Regions from separate parts of the Blastochloris tepida genome, predicted to be linked through region 2. Evidence: predicted binding sites of a transcription regulator. Region 2 holds the regulator's gene; each other region holds the start of a gene.
What was found. The regulator LexA, encoded in region 2, represses DNA repair genes until DNA is damaged. The targets are predictions, from matches to a motif close to TGTTCNNNNTGTGTTCNG.
Positions count from the first base shown of each region.

Region 1: BLTE_RS00330 (ATP-dependent helicase) is a predicted target of LexA. The motif match lies at 1,282-1,299, and genes of this name have one in related genera.
Region 3: uvrA (excinuclease ABC subunit UvrA) is a predicted target of LexA. The motif match lies at 1,845-1,862, and genes of this name have one in related genera.

Region 1 covers NZ_AP018907.1:80,425-83,702, reverse strand. The annotation lists gene BLTE_RS00335 (50S ribosomal protein L11 methyltransferase) at 1-846, opposite strand, end outside; gene BLTE_RS00330 (ATP-dependent helicase) at 1,341-3,278, shown strand, end outside.
Region 2 covers NZ_AP018907.1:1,719,209-1,722,486, reverse strand. The annotation lists gene BLTE_RS07950 (ComEC/Rec2 family competence protein) at 1-454, shown strand, start outside; gene BLTE_RS07945 (IS481 family transposase) at 608-1,564, opposite strand; gene lexA (transcriptional repressor LexA) at 1,657-2,352, opposite strand; gene BLTE_RS07935 (helix-turn-helix domain-containing protein) at 2,736-3,179, opposite strand.
Region 3 covers NZ_AP018907.1:1,249,248-1,252,525, reverse strand. The annotation lists gene BLTE_RS05830 (sensor histidine kinase) at 1-471, opposite strand, end outside; gene ssb (single-stranded DNA-binding protein) at 1,254-1,745, opposite strand; gene uvrA (excinuclease ABC subunit UvrA) at 2,044-3,278, shown strand, end outside.

The sequences.
Region 1 (3,278 bases), 1.6 Mb from region 2:
CTGGCCGCGATAGGCCGCGACCACCGCGCGGGCATGGCCGGGCAGAAGCCCCGACAGGATGACCCGCGCGCCGGGCGCCAAGAGCCGGCGGATCTGCGGCGCGAGCCCGATCAAGGGCCGCATCAGGATATTGGCGAACACCAGATCATAGGGGCCGGCATCCACCACGCCGGCGCGCGTCAGCGTGCCGGCCTGCAGCACCCGCACCCGATCGGCCGCCTTGTTGAAGCGGACATTGGCGCGGGCGGTGACCACGGCATCGCGATCGATGTCGGTGGCGACCACCGGCAGCCGCGCCGCCCGCGCCGCCGCCAGCGCCAGCACGCCGGTGCCGGTGCCGACATCGAGCGCCCGCAGAGTGGCCCCGCCGGCGCGCCGCGCCTTGTTCCACTGATCGAAGCCGATCAGGCAGCCACGCGTGGTGCCGTGGTGGCCGGTGCCGAAGGCCAGCGCCGCCTCGATCTCGATGCCCAGCGCATTGGCCGGCACGCGGTGGCGGTCGTGCGCGCCGTGCACCACCACGCGCCCCGCCTGCACCGGCTTCAGCCCGTCGAGCGAGGCGGCCACCCAGTCCTTGGGCGTGAGCGCCTCGAAGACGAGGGCAGCCGCGGCCTCCGCGCCGGCCGCCAGCGCCACGAGGTCACGCACCGCCGCCTCATCCGGCGGATCGGCGAAATAGGCCTCGACGCTCCAGCCGGACTCATCGGGCAATTCGAACGCCGCAACCGCGGTCTCGGCCGGATCGAAGCTCTCGCCGATCAGGTCGGCGACGCGGCGGGCATCCGCCTCGCTGGTGAGAAGCCGGGCAAGGGTGGAGGGGCTGACGGGCTGGAGACCTTCGCGCATGGGGAGCGTTTTCCGCAAAAGTGTGAAGCGGTTTTGCGACAGAAAACGCGACCAACCGGAAACCGGAGCGTTTTCCGCAAACCTGTGAAGCGAACCCCGGCTGATCGGCTCGAAGCGGCCTTCGGCCGGAAGCCGCCTCTTCCCTCTCCCCTTGTGGGAGAGGGTGGCGAGGCCGAGCAAGGCGAGGTCGAGCCGGGTGAGGGGTACATACGGCGTGTTCTGGAGAATGAACCCCTCACCCGCCTCGCGATCTTCAATCGCTCGGCACCCTCTCCCGCAAGGGGAGAGGGGAAGAAAGAGCCGGGCCAATCACCCGGAATCCGTTCAACGTGGTTCTGCGATGAAACCGCGGCCAAATCAAACTCTGCCTCGCCGCCCGGGTGGGCGCCGCTCTATACCCCCAACATACCCCCGGCCCTCGCCATTGCGCCCTGCCGGTGCCATTTTGTTCCCGAAAACAGAATCAGGCCGCCTGTCGCGGCCGGGAGACCGGATTGACCGACCATCGCGACCCGTCGCCTAGCGCCGCCCCGCCCGCCCCACGGCCGGGCGGGCTCGCCGCCCGCGCCGCGGCGCTGACGCAGCGTGCGCCGAGCTATCTCGACGGCCTCAACCCCGAGCAGCGCGGCGCGGTGGAGACGCTCGACGGCCCGGTGCTGGTGCTGGCCGGCGCCGGCACCGGCAAGACGCGGGTTCTCACCACCCGCATCGCCCACATCTTGGCCACCGGCCGCGCCTACCCCTCGCAGATCCTGGCCGTGACTTTCACCAACAAGGCGGCGCGCGAGATGAAGGAGCGCATCTCCGCCATGGTCGGCGAGGCGGTGGAGGGCATGCCCTGGCTCGGCACCTTCCACGCCATCGGCACCCGCATCCTGCGCCGCCACGCCGAGCTGGTGGGGCTGAAGCCCAATTTCACCATTCTCGACACCGACGACCAGATCCGGCTGATCAAGCAGATCCTGGCGGCCGAGAACATCGACGAGAAGCGCTGGCCGGCCCGCGCCCTGGCCGGGATGATCGACGGCTGGAAGAACCGCGGGCTCGCCCCCGAGCAGGTGCCGGCCGGCGAAGGCGCGGTGTTCGCGAACGGCCGCGGCGCCGCGCTCTACGCCATGTTCCAGCAGCGGCTGAAGACGCTGAACGCCACCGATTTCGGCGACCTGCTGCTGGAGCCGATCCGGCTGTTCCGCGCCCACCCCGACGTACTCGCCGACTATCAGCGGCGCTTCCGCTACATGCTGGTCGACGAGTACCAGGACACCAACGTGGCGCAGTATCTGTGGCTGCGCCTGCTGGCGCTCGAGGCCAAGAACATCTGCTGCGTCGGCGACGACGACCAGTCGATCTATGGCTGGCGCGGCGCCGAGGTCGACAACATCCTGCGCTTCGAGCACGACTTTCCCGGCGCCGCGGTGATCCGCCTCGAGCGAAACTACCGCTCGACCGGCCACATCCTGGCGGCGGCCTCCCACCTCATCGCCCACAATGAGGGCCGGCTCGGCAAGACGCTGTTCACCGACGACGCGCCGGGCGAGAAGCCAACCGTCACCTCCACCTGGGATTCGGAGGAGGAGGCGCGCGCGGTCGGCGAGGAGATCGAGGCGCTGCAGCGCACTGGCCTGACGCTCGACGAGATCGCCATTCTGGTGCGCGCCTCGTTCCAGATGCGCGAGTTCGAGGATCGGTTCGTCACGCTCGGCCTGCCCTATCGCGTCATCGGCGGCCCGCGCTTCTATGAGCGCGCCGAAATTCGCGACGCGCTCGCCTATTTCCGCTGCGTGGTGCAGCCGGCCGACGATCTGGCGTTCGAGCGCATCGTCAACGTGCCCAAGCGCGGCCTGGGCGACGCCGCGCTCAAGCTGCTCCACGACCATGCCCGCGCCGCCGAGATTCCGCTGATCGCCGCCGCCCAGGACCTCATCGACACCGACGGCTTCAAGCCCAAGCAGCGCCTGGCGCTGCGCGAACTGTTGCAGAGCTTCGCGCGCTGGCGCGGCGAGCTCGACGCCAAGCCGCACACCGAGCTGGCCGAGATCATCCTCGACGAGTCGGGCTACACCGGCATGTGGCAGCAGGACCGCTCGCCCGAGGCCGCGGGCCGGCTGGAGAATCTGAAGGAGTTGGTGCGCTCGATGCAGGATTACGCCGGGCTGCCGGCGTTCCTGGAGCACGTGTCGCTGGTGATGGAGAGCGACCGCGCCGACGGCGCCGAGGCCGTCTCGATCATGACGCTGCATTCCGCCAAGGGGCTGGAGTTCGACACCGTGTTCCTGCCCGGCTGGGAGGAAGGGCTGTTCCCGCACCAGCGCGCGCTGGACGAGAATGGCCGCGCCGGCCTCGAGGAGGAGCGCCGCCTCGCCTATGTCGGGCTGACGCGGGCGCGCCGCCGGGCGAAGATCTATTTCTCCGCCAACCGCCGCATCCACGGC
Region 2 (3,278 bases):
CCGGCTGTCGATCCTCGGTGCGTCGGCCGACCGTTTCGCCGTCCGCACCTGGCTTGCCGCCGATGGCGACCACCGGCTGCCGGCCGATCCCAAACTCGCCGCCGGCTTCGCCTGCGACAAGGAGGGGGGCGTCGCACAGCTCGCGGACGGCACCGCCATTGCCGTGCCGAAGACCCTCGCGGCGCTGGAGGAGGACTGCGCGAAGGCGGCGCTGGTGGTGACGCGCCACGCCACGCCGATGCCGTGCGCCGCGATGCGGATCGACCCCGCCCGACGCGCCGCGAACGGCGCCCTCGCCATCACCCGCGCGGGCGACGGCTGGCGGATCGAGCCGGCCCGCGACGCCACCCGCACCCGGCCCTGGATGGTGCAGGCCGCGCCCGAACCGTCCGCAAAGCCGTCGCAGCGCGACACTGCATCTGAGCCGCCGCCGGACGAGGAGACGGCCGACTGACCGAACGTGCAGCAGGTCGGCCGAGACCCGTTAGAGCGACCGCCGATCTGATTGGATCAAACGGACGCTCCAAACTTTTTGATTATCGCATTTTCGCTGACGCGGCCCTTCGGGTTTTTCGCAAAACCGGTACCCACTTTTGCGGAGAATGCTCTAGCTGTGGAGCCTCAACAGGTTGTCCTCGGTCAGACCGAGGCGGCTGATGGGTGTCTTGGCTTGCAAGCTACCATGGGGCCTGTGCCAATTGTAGCGATGCAGCCAGATCGGCAGCTCTGCGGCGCGCTGATCGGAGTGCAGATAAGCTTTGGCGTAGGCCCATTCGCGCAAGCTCGTTTGGACGAAGCGCTCGGCCTTGCCGTTGGTCTTGGGCGTATACGGCTTGGTGCGCAGGTGCTTGATCTCGAGTAGGCGCAGCGCCCTGGCATAGCGGAAGGAGCGGAAGCTGGCGCCGTTGTCGGTCATCACGCGCTGAACCTTGACGCCATGGGCCCTGAAGAAGCGCAGTGCATTGAACAGAAAGCGCAGACAGGACGGGCGCTTTTCGTCGGGCAGGATTTCCGAGTAGGCGACCCGCGAATGATCGTCGATGGCGAGATGCAGGCACTCCCAGCCGACCCCGCGGCTGTTGCTTTGCCCGCTGCGATCGCCGGTGATGCGGTGGCCCACCGTGTTGAACCGGCCGAGCTTTTTGATGTCGATGTGAATGATCTCGCCGGGATGCTGGCGTTCGTAGCGCCGGACCGGTTCGGCCGGCTCCAGGGCGCTGAGCTTGTTCAAGCCGCGCCGCCGCAGGATACGGCTGACGGTGGCCGGCGAGAGGCCGAGCTCGGCCGCGATCTGCTTGCCGGTGCAGCGCTGGCGGCGCAACGCCTCGACCGCAGCGCACGTGGCGGGCGCTGTTTGGCCTGGCGATGAAAGCGGCCTGGAGGAGCGGTCGCGCAAACCATCGACACCCTCGGCGCGGAAGCGCCCGACCCATTTGGCGACCGTCTTCGGCGTGGTGTTGTAGCGACGCGCGGCCTCGGCATTGGTCAGTCCGCCATCCACCACGGCGCCCACCATCACCTCTCGACCTTTCGGGGTCAGGCGAGCATTCTTGTGAGTGTCCATTCGGTCCTCCGCGAATCACTGACGTCTGGCGACATCAGCGTTCCCGGCCAGGGCCGAATGGACAACCTCCTGAAAGCCCACATCTAGCCGGCTCAGTAACGCCGGAACAGCCCGACCAGCCGCCCCTGGATGCGCACCCGGTCCGGCCCGAAGATCCGCGTCTCATAGGCGGGGTTGGCGGCCTCCAGCGCGATCGAGGCGCCCTTGCGGCGCAGCCGCTTCAGCGTTGCCTCCTCATCGTCGATCAAGGCGACGACAATGTCGCCATTGTCTGCGGTGTCCGACTTCTTGATCACCACCAGATCGCCTTCGAGGATGCCGGCGTCGATCATCGAATCGCCGCGCACTTCGAGCGCGTAATGGTCGCCGGCCGGCAGCATGTCCGGCGGCATGTTGATGACGTGGCTGCGGTTCTGGATGGCCGAGATCGGCGTGCCGGCGGCGATTCGGCCCATGACCGGGATCGGCACCGTGCGGCCGCTGGTGTCCTCCGAGGCCGGGCGCACCTTGCCGAGCCCGCCCTCGATCACGCCCGGAGCGAAGCCGCGCCGCGGCATGGCCGCCTGTCCGACCGCGTCCGGCAGGCGAACGACCTCCAGCGCGCGCGCCCGGTTGGGCAGGCGGCGGATGAAGCCGCGCTCCTCCAGCGCGGTGATAAGCCGGTGGATGCCCGATTTCGACTTGAGGTCGAGCGCATCCTTCATCTCGTCGAAGGACGGCGGCACCCCGCTTTCCGTGAGCCGCTCGTGAATGAATTTGAGCAGTTCGTACTGTTTGCGGGTCAGCATGGCGCGTCCTTGGATCGGGCTTCGCGGGCTAGAAACAAATCATGAACGGACACTATACGTTCATTGTGTGTTCCGCAAGGTGTTAAATCCGTCTGAAGAAGGCGCCTGGAACCGGTAGCGGTGGAGGCGCCGCCGCTATTTGGCGCCGGCCAACATCGCTATTTGTCGCTGAACAGGCCTTAACGCATTGAAATTAAATGGATTGATGGGCTCCCAATCGCCAACCATCAATTGTGGCGGAAATGTGCCGACAGATAGCGATGAATTCAGGCTAGGGCATTGAAAATACGCGCGATATTGCGGAACTATTGGCCAACAGTGGGGCGCATGACGGCTCCGAACGAGACGATTGGCCAACCTATTGGCCAACCCGCCAAAGCGGTTCAGGTGTCATCATCCTCCGGCCGCAGCGCTCTCGCCTCGCGCGCGACGTCATAAGCCCCGGCGAGCAAAACGGCGAGCGTTCCGACTGTTCGTGGCCCCTCAGCCATGTCCGATGCCTTGTGTAAGGGATTAAACTTTAGCTCCACATTGTCATCGAACCAGAAGCCTTCGAGAAGGTCACCGAAAACCTCTCGGAGCGCGTCCCGAAGTGCATGGGTGTCTACATGAAATCGCCCAGAAAAAACCCACTCCGGTGTTATGTCCAGAGAAGAGCATATCTTCATAAATACATCTAGAGGAAGGGGACTTTTCTTATAGAGATAATTCTGGAGTGAGCGGTATGGGATGCCGACTCTCTCCGCGAGGGCGGTCATCTTGACCTTCCGGATCTCCATAACCCGCCGCAGGGTATCAACCACGTCCGGGTTTTCGGTCGCAGGCATTGAATGTCACCAAAATAGGTGTATAAGCGTCGCTTATGCACCAGATCGAATACAGATTCGGCGCGACCATCGATGGCTCTGAGGAGCTGTATCGAGCTG
Region 3 (3,278 bases), 470 kb from region 2:
CATCCGCCCGGAGGCGAACACCTGCTCGACCGGTCTGGCGCGAATCTCCGCCGGCCGGGCGGGCTCGTCGCGGGTATCGACCAGCGGCCGCAGCGAGCGGTCGACCAGCACCACATGGCCGCCGCGCGCCGACACGGCGCGGGCCTGCTCGTCGAATGCCTGGAAATTCGCCTTCACCAGCGCCCGCGAGGCGGCCAGCACCTCGGCGGTCTCGCTGTGGCTGCGCAGATCGCGGTCCACCGCCTGCGCCAGCGTGTGTGCAACCTCGGACACGCGGCCGATCTCGGCCGTGTGCTCGACATCCGCCCAGCGCATGATGGTGTAGGCGCCGATCAGCACCAGCGGCGCCACCGAGGCCAGGATCAGGAACGCCAGCAGCCATGCCAGCGGCACGTCGCGCCTGGCGCGGGTTCGGCCGCCATCGACCGCGGCACCATGCGTGCCGATCCGGCCGGCGGCGCCGATTGTCACATCCGATTGTGCCGTCAAACGGCCAGCCCCTCCGAAAGCGATCCCTCTAACCAACGGCGGCGAAGGCCAACCGTTCGCCTGGATCGCGAATTTTCACGAAATCGATGGCCTTGCGAACCAGAATTCCCGACTCGCTCGGAATTCCCGATACGCCAGAACTCCGGACTTGCCAGAGTTCCAGACTTGCCAGAGTTCCAGACTTGCCAGAGTTCCAGATCTGCAACGCCCCGGCGCATCACGCTCCCAGGCCGGTGAACCCACGCGGCTTCCGGGGAAAACCCTGCGTGACCCCGGAAAAACGCCGGCGCCGAACATTCCGGTCCGAAACTGGAACCTTCGACACCCGGCCTGCGAAACGACGGCCCCGGAGAACGACGTCCCCAGAACGCCCCGGCCCGGACACCAGATTCCGCACCGCACCATTTCGTAGCTCGAAACCGGTCGCTCTCCAAGACGTCGGTGTGCCCCGACGGGGTCGACAGGCTTCACATTCTCGCAAGCATATGGCCGCACCAAGGCACCGCCGCCCGCGCCGCGCGGGGCAGATCCGCGGGCTGCGGCCGCCTCCGGACGGGGTCATACGGTTTCCGGCCGATCCCTCCGGGATGCCTGATACAGTTTCCGGCTGATCCCTTCGGGATACCGGAAACGGTCTCGCCGAAAACCCCGTTCCGCAAGAAAATTCCGCAAGAAACTCCCGACAACGGGATTTTCGGCGATCGAAACACGGCTCGAAGGCCTGATCAGCCGGAAACCGTATCATCCCCACACGCCGGCCGGCCTCAGAACGGGATCTCGTCGTCGAGGTCGCTGGAATACTTGCCGCCGCCGGAGGCCGGCGGACGGGCGCCGCCGCGCGCCGGCAGCGGGCTGCGCTGGCCGAAATCGCCGCCGGCATCGTCGATCTCGGCGCCGCCGCCGCTCCGCCCGTCGAGCAGCGTCAGTTCGCCGCGGAAGCGCTGCAGCACCACCTCGGTGATCCGCCGCTGCTGGCCGTCCTTGTCGGTGTATTCGCGGGTCTGGAGCTGCCCCTCGATATAGACCTTCGATCCCTTGCGCAGATACTGCTCGGCGACCCGACCGAGATTCTCGTTATAGATGACGATGTTGTGCCACTCGGTCTTTTCCTTCTTCTCGCCGGTGGCCTTGTCCGGCCAGCGCTCGGAGGTGGCGACGCTGAATTTCACCGCCTGCCCGCCGTTCGAGAAGCGCTGCACTTCCGGATCGCGCCCGAGATTGCCGACCAGGATCACCTTGTTGACGCTGCCCGCCATGGCTGCCCGCCTTTCCGTCTTGTCATGGTTGTCGCCGCCACCCTAGCCCAGCCGGCGCGCTGGCGCGCCCCCTGCCCGGGCCATGTCCACAAGCGACAATGTTCCGGTTACGTTCTTAGCGCAAACCGGCTCCCCTCACAATCGCCTTGCGCTCCCGCTCGTCCGGTCACCGCGATTGCGCCGGGCGGCCGTGCATCGCGGCACTGGCGTTTTCGAGCGCGGCGCCCTAGGTTATGGCCTCGTTTTGTTCTTGTCGAACCGCCGCCGGGCCCCCTCGGCCGCGTGCCGAGACCCCCGCATGACCTCGCCCCGCTCCAGACGCGACCGCTCCGAGAATGAACGCTCCAGAAATGATCGCGCCACCATCGACCCCGCCCGCACCATCTCGATCCGCGGCGCGCGCGAGCACAATCTGAAGGGCGTCGATCTCGACATCCCGCGCGACCGGCTGGTGGTGTTCACCGGCCTGTCCGGCTCGGGCAAGTCGTCGCTCGCCTTCGACACCATCTATGCCGAGGGCCAGCGCCGCTATGTCGAGAGCCTGTCGGCCTATGCCCGCCAGTTCCTCGACATGATGCAGAAGCCGGACGTCGACCAGATCGACGGCCTGTCGCCGGCCATCTCCATCGAGCAGAAGACGACGTCGAAGAACCCGCGCTCGACGGTGGGCACCGTCACCGAGATCTACGACTACATGCGCCTGCTGTGGGCGCGGGTCGGCACCCCCTACTCGCCCGCGACGGGTCTTCCGATCGAGAGCCAGACCGTGTCGCAGATGGTCGACCGCGTGCTGGAGCTCACCCCCGGCACAAGGCTCTATCTGCTGGCGCCCGTGGTGCGCGGCCGCAAGGGCGAGTACCGCAAGGAGCTCGCCGAGTTCCAGAAGAAGGGCTTCCAGCGCGTCAAGATCGACGGCGCGTTCTACGAGATCTCCGAGGCCCCGGCGCTCGACAAGAAGCTGAAGCACACCATCGAGGTGGTGGTGGACCGGCTGGTGGTGCGCCCCGACATTGCGACGCGGCTCGCCGACTCGCTGGAGACCGCGCTCAAGCTCGCCGACGGGCTGGCGATTATCGAGTTCGCCGATGCGCCGGCCTCTTCACCCCCCCCGGACAGGGGGAGGTCGACGCGCGACGCGCGGCGGGAGGGGGTCGACCCCACCCCGGATCGCCTGCGGCGATCCGACCCTCCCCTTGCAGGGGAGGGAGAAGAGCCCGCCCGCATCCTGTTCTCCGAAAAATTCGCCTGCCCGGTCTCCGGCTTCACCATTCCCGAGGTCGAGCCGCGGCTGTTCTCGTTCAACAATCCGTTCGGCGCCTGCCCGACCTGCGGCGGCATCGGCACCGAGCAGACCATCGACCCCAATCTGGTGGTGCCGGACACCGCGAAGAGCCTGCGCCAAGGCGCCATCGCGCCATGGTCGCGCTCCTCCAGCCCCTATTACGCCCAGACGCTGGATGCGCTGGCCCGCCACTACAAGTTCAAGGTCACGGTGCCGTGGAAGGAACTGCCGAAGACGGCGCGCGACGTCAT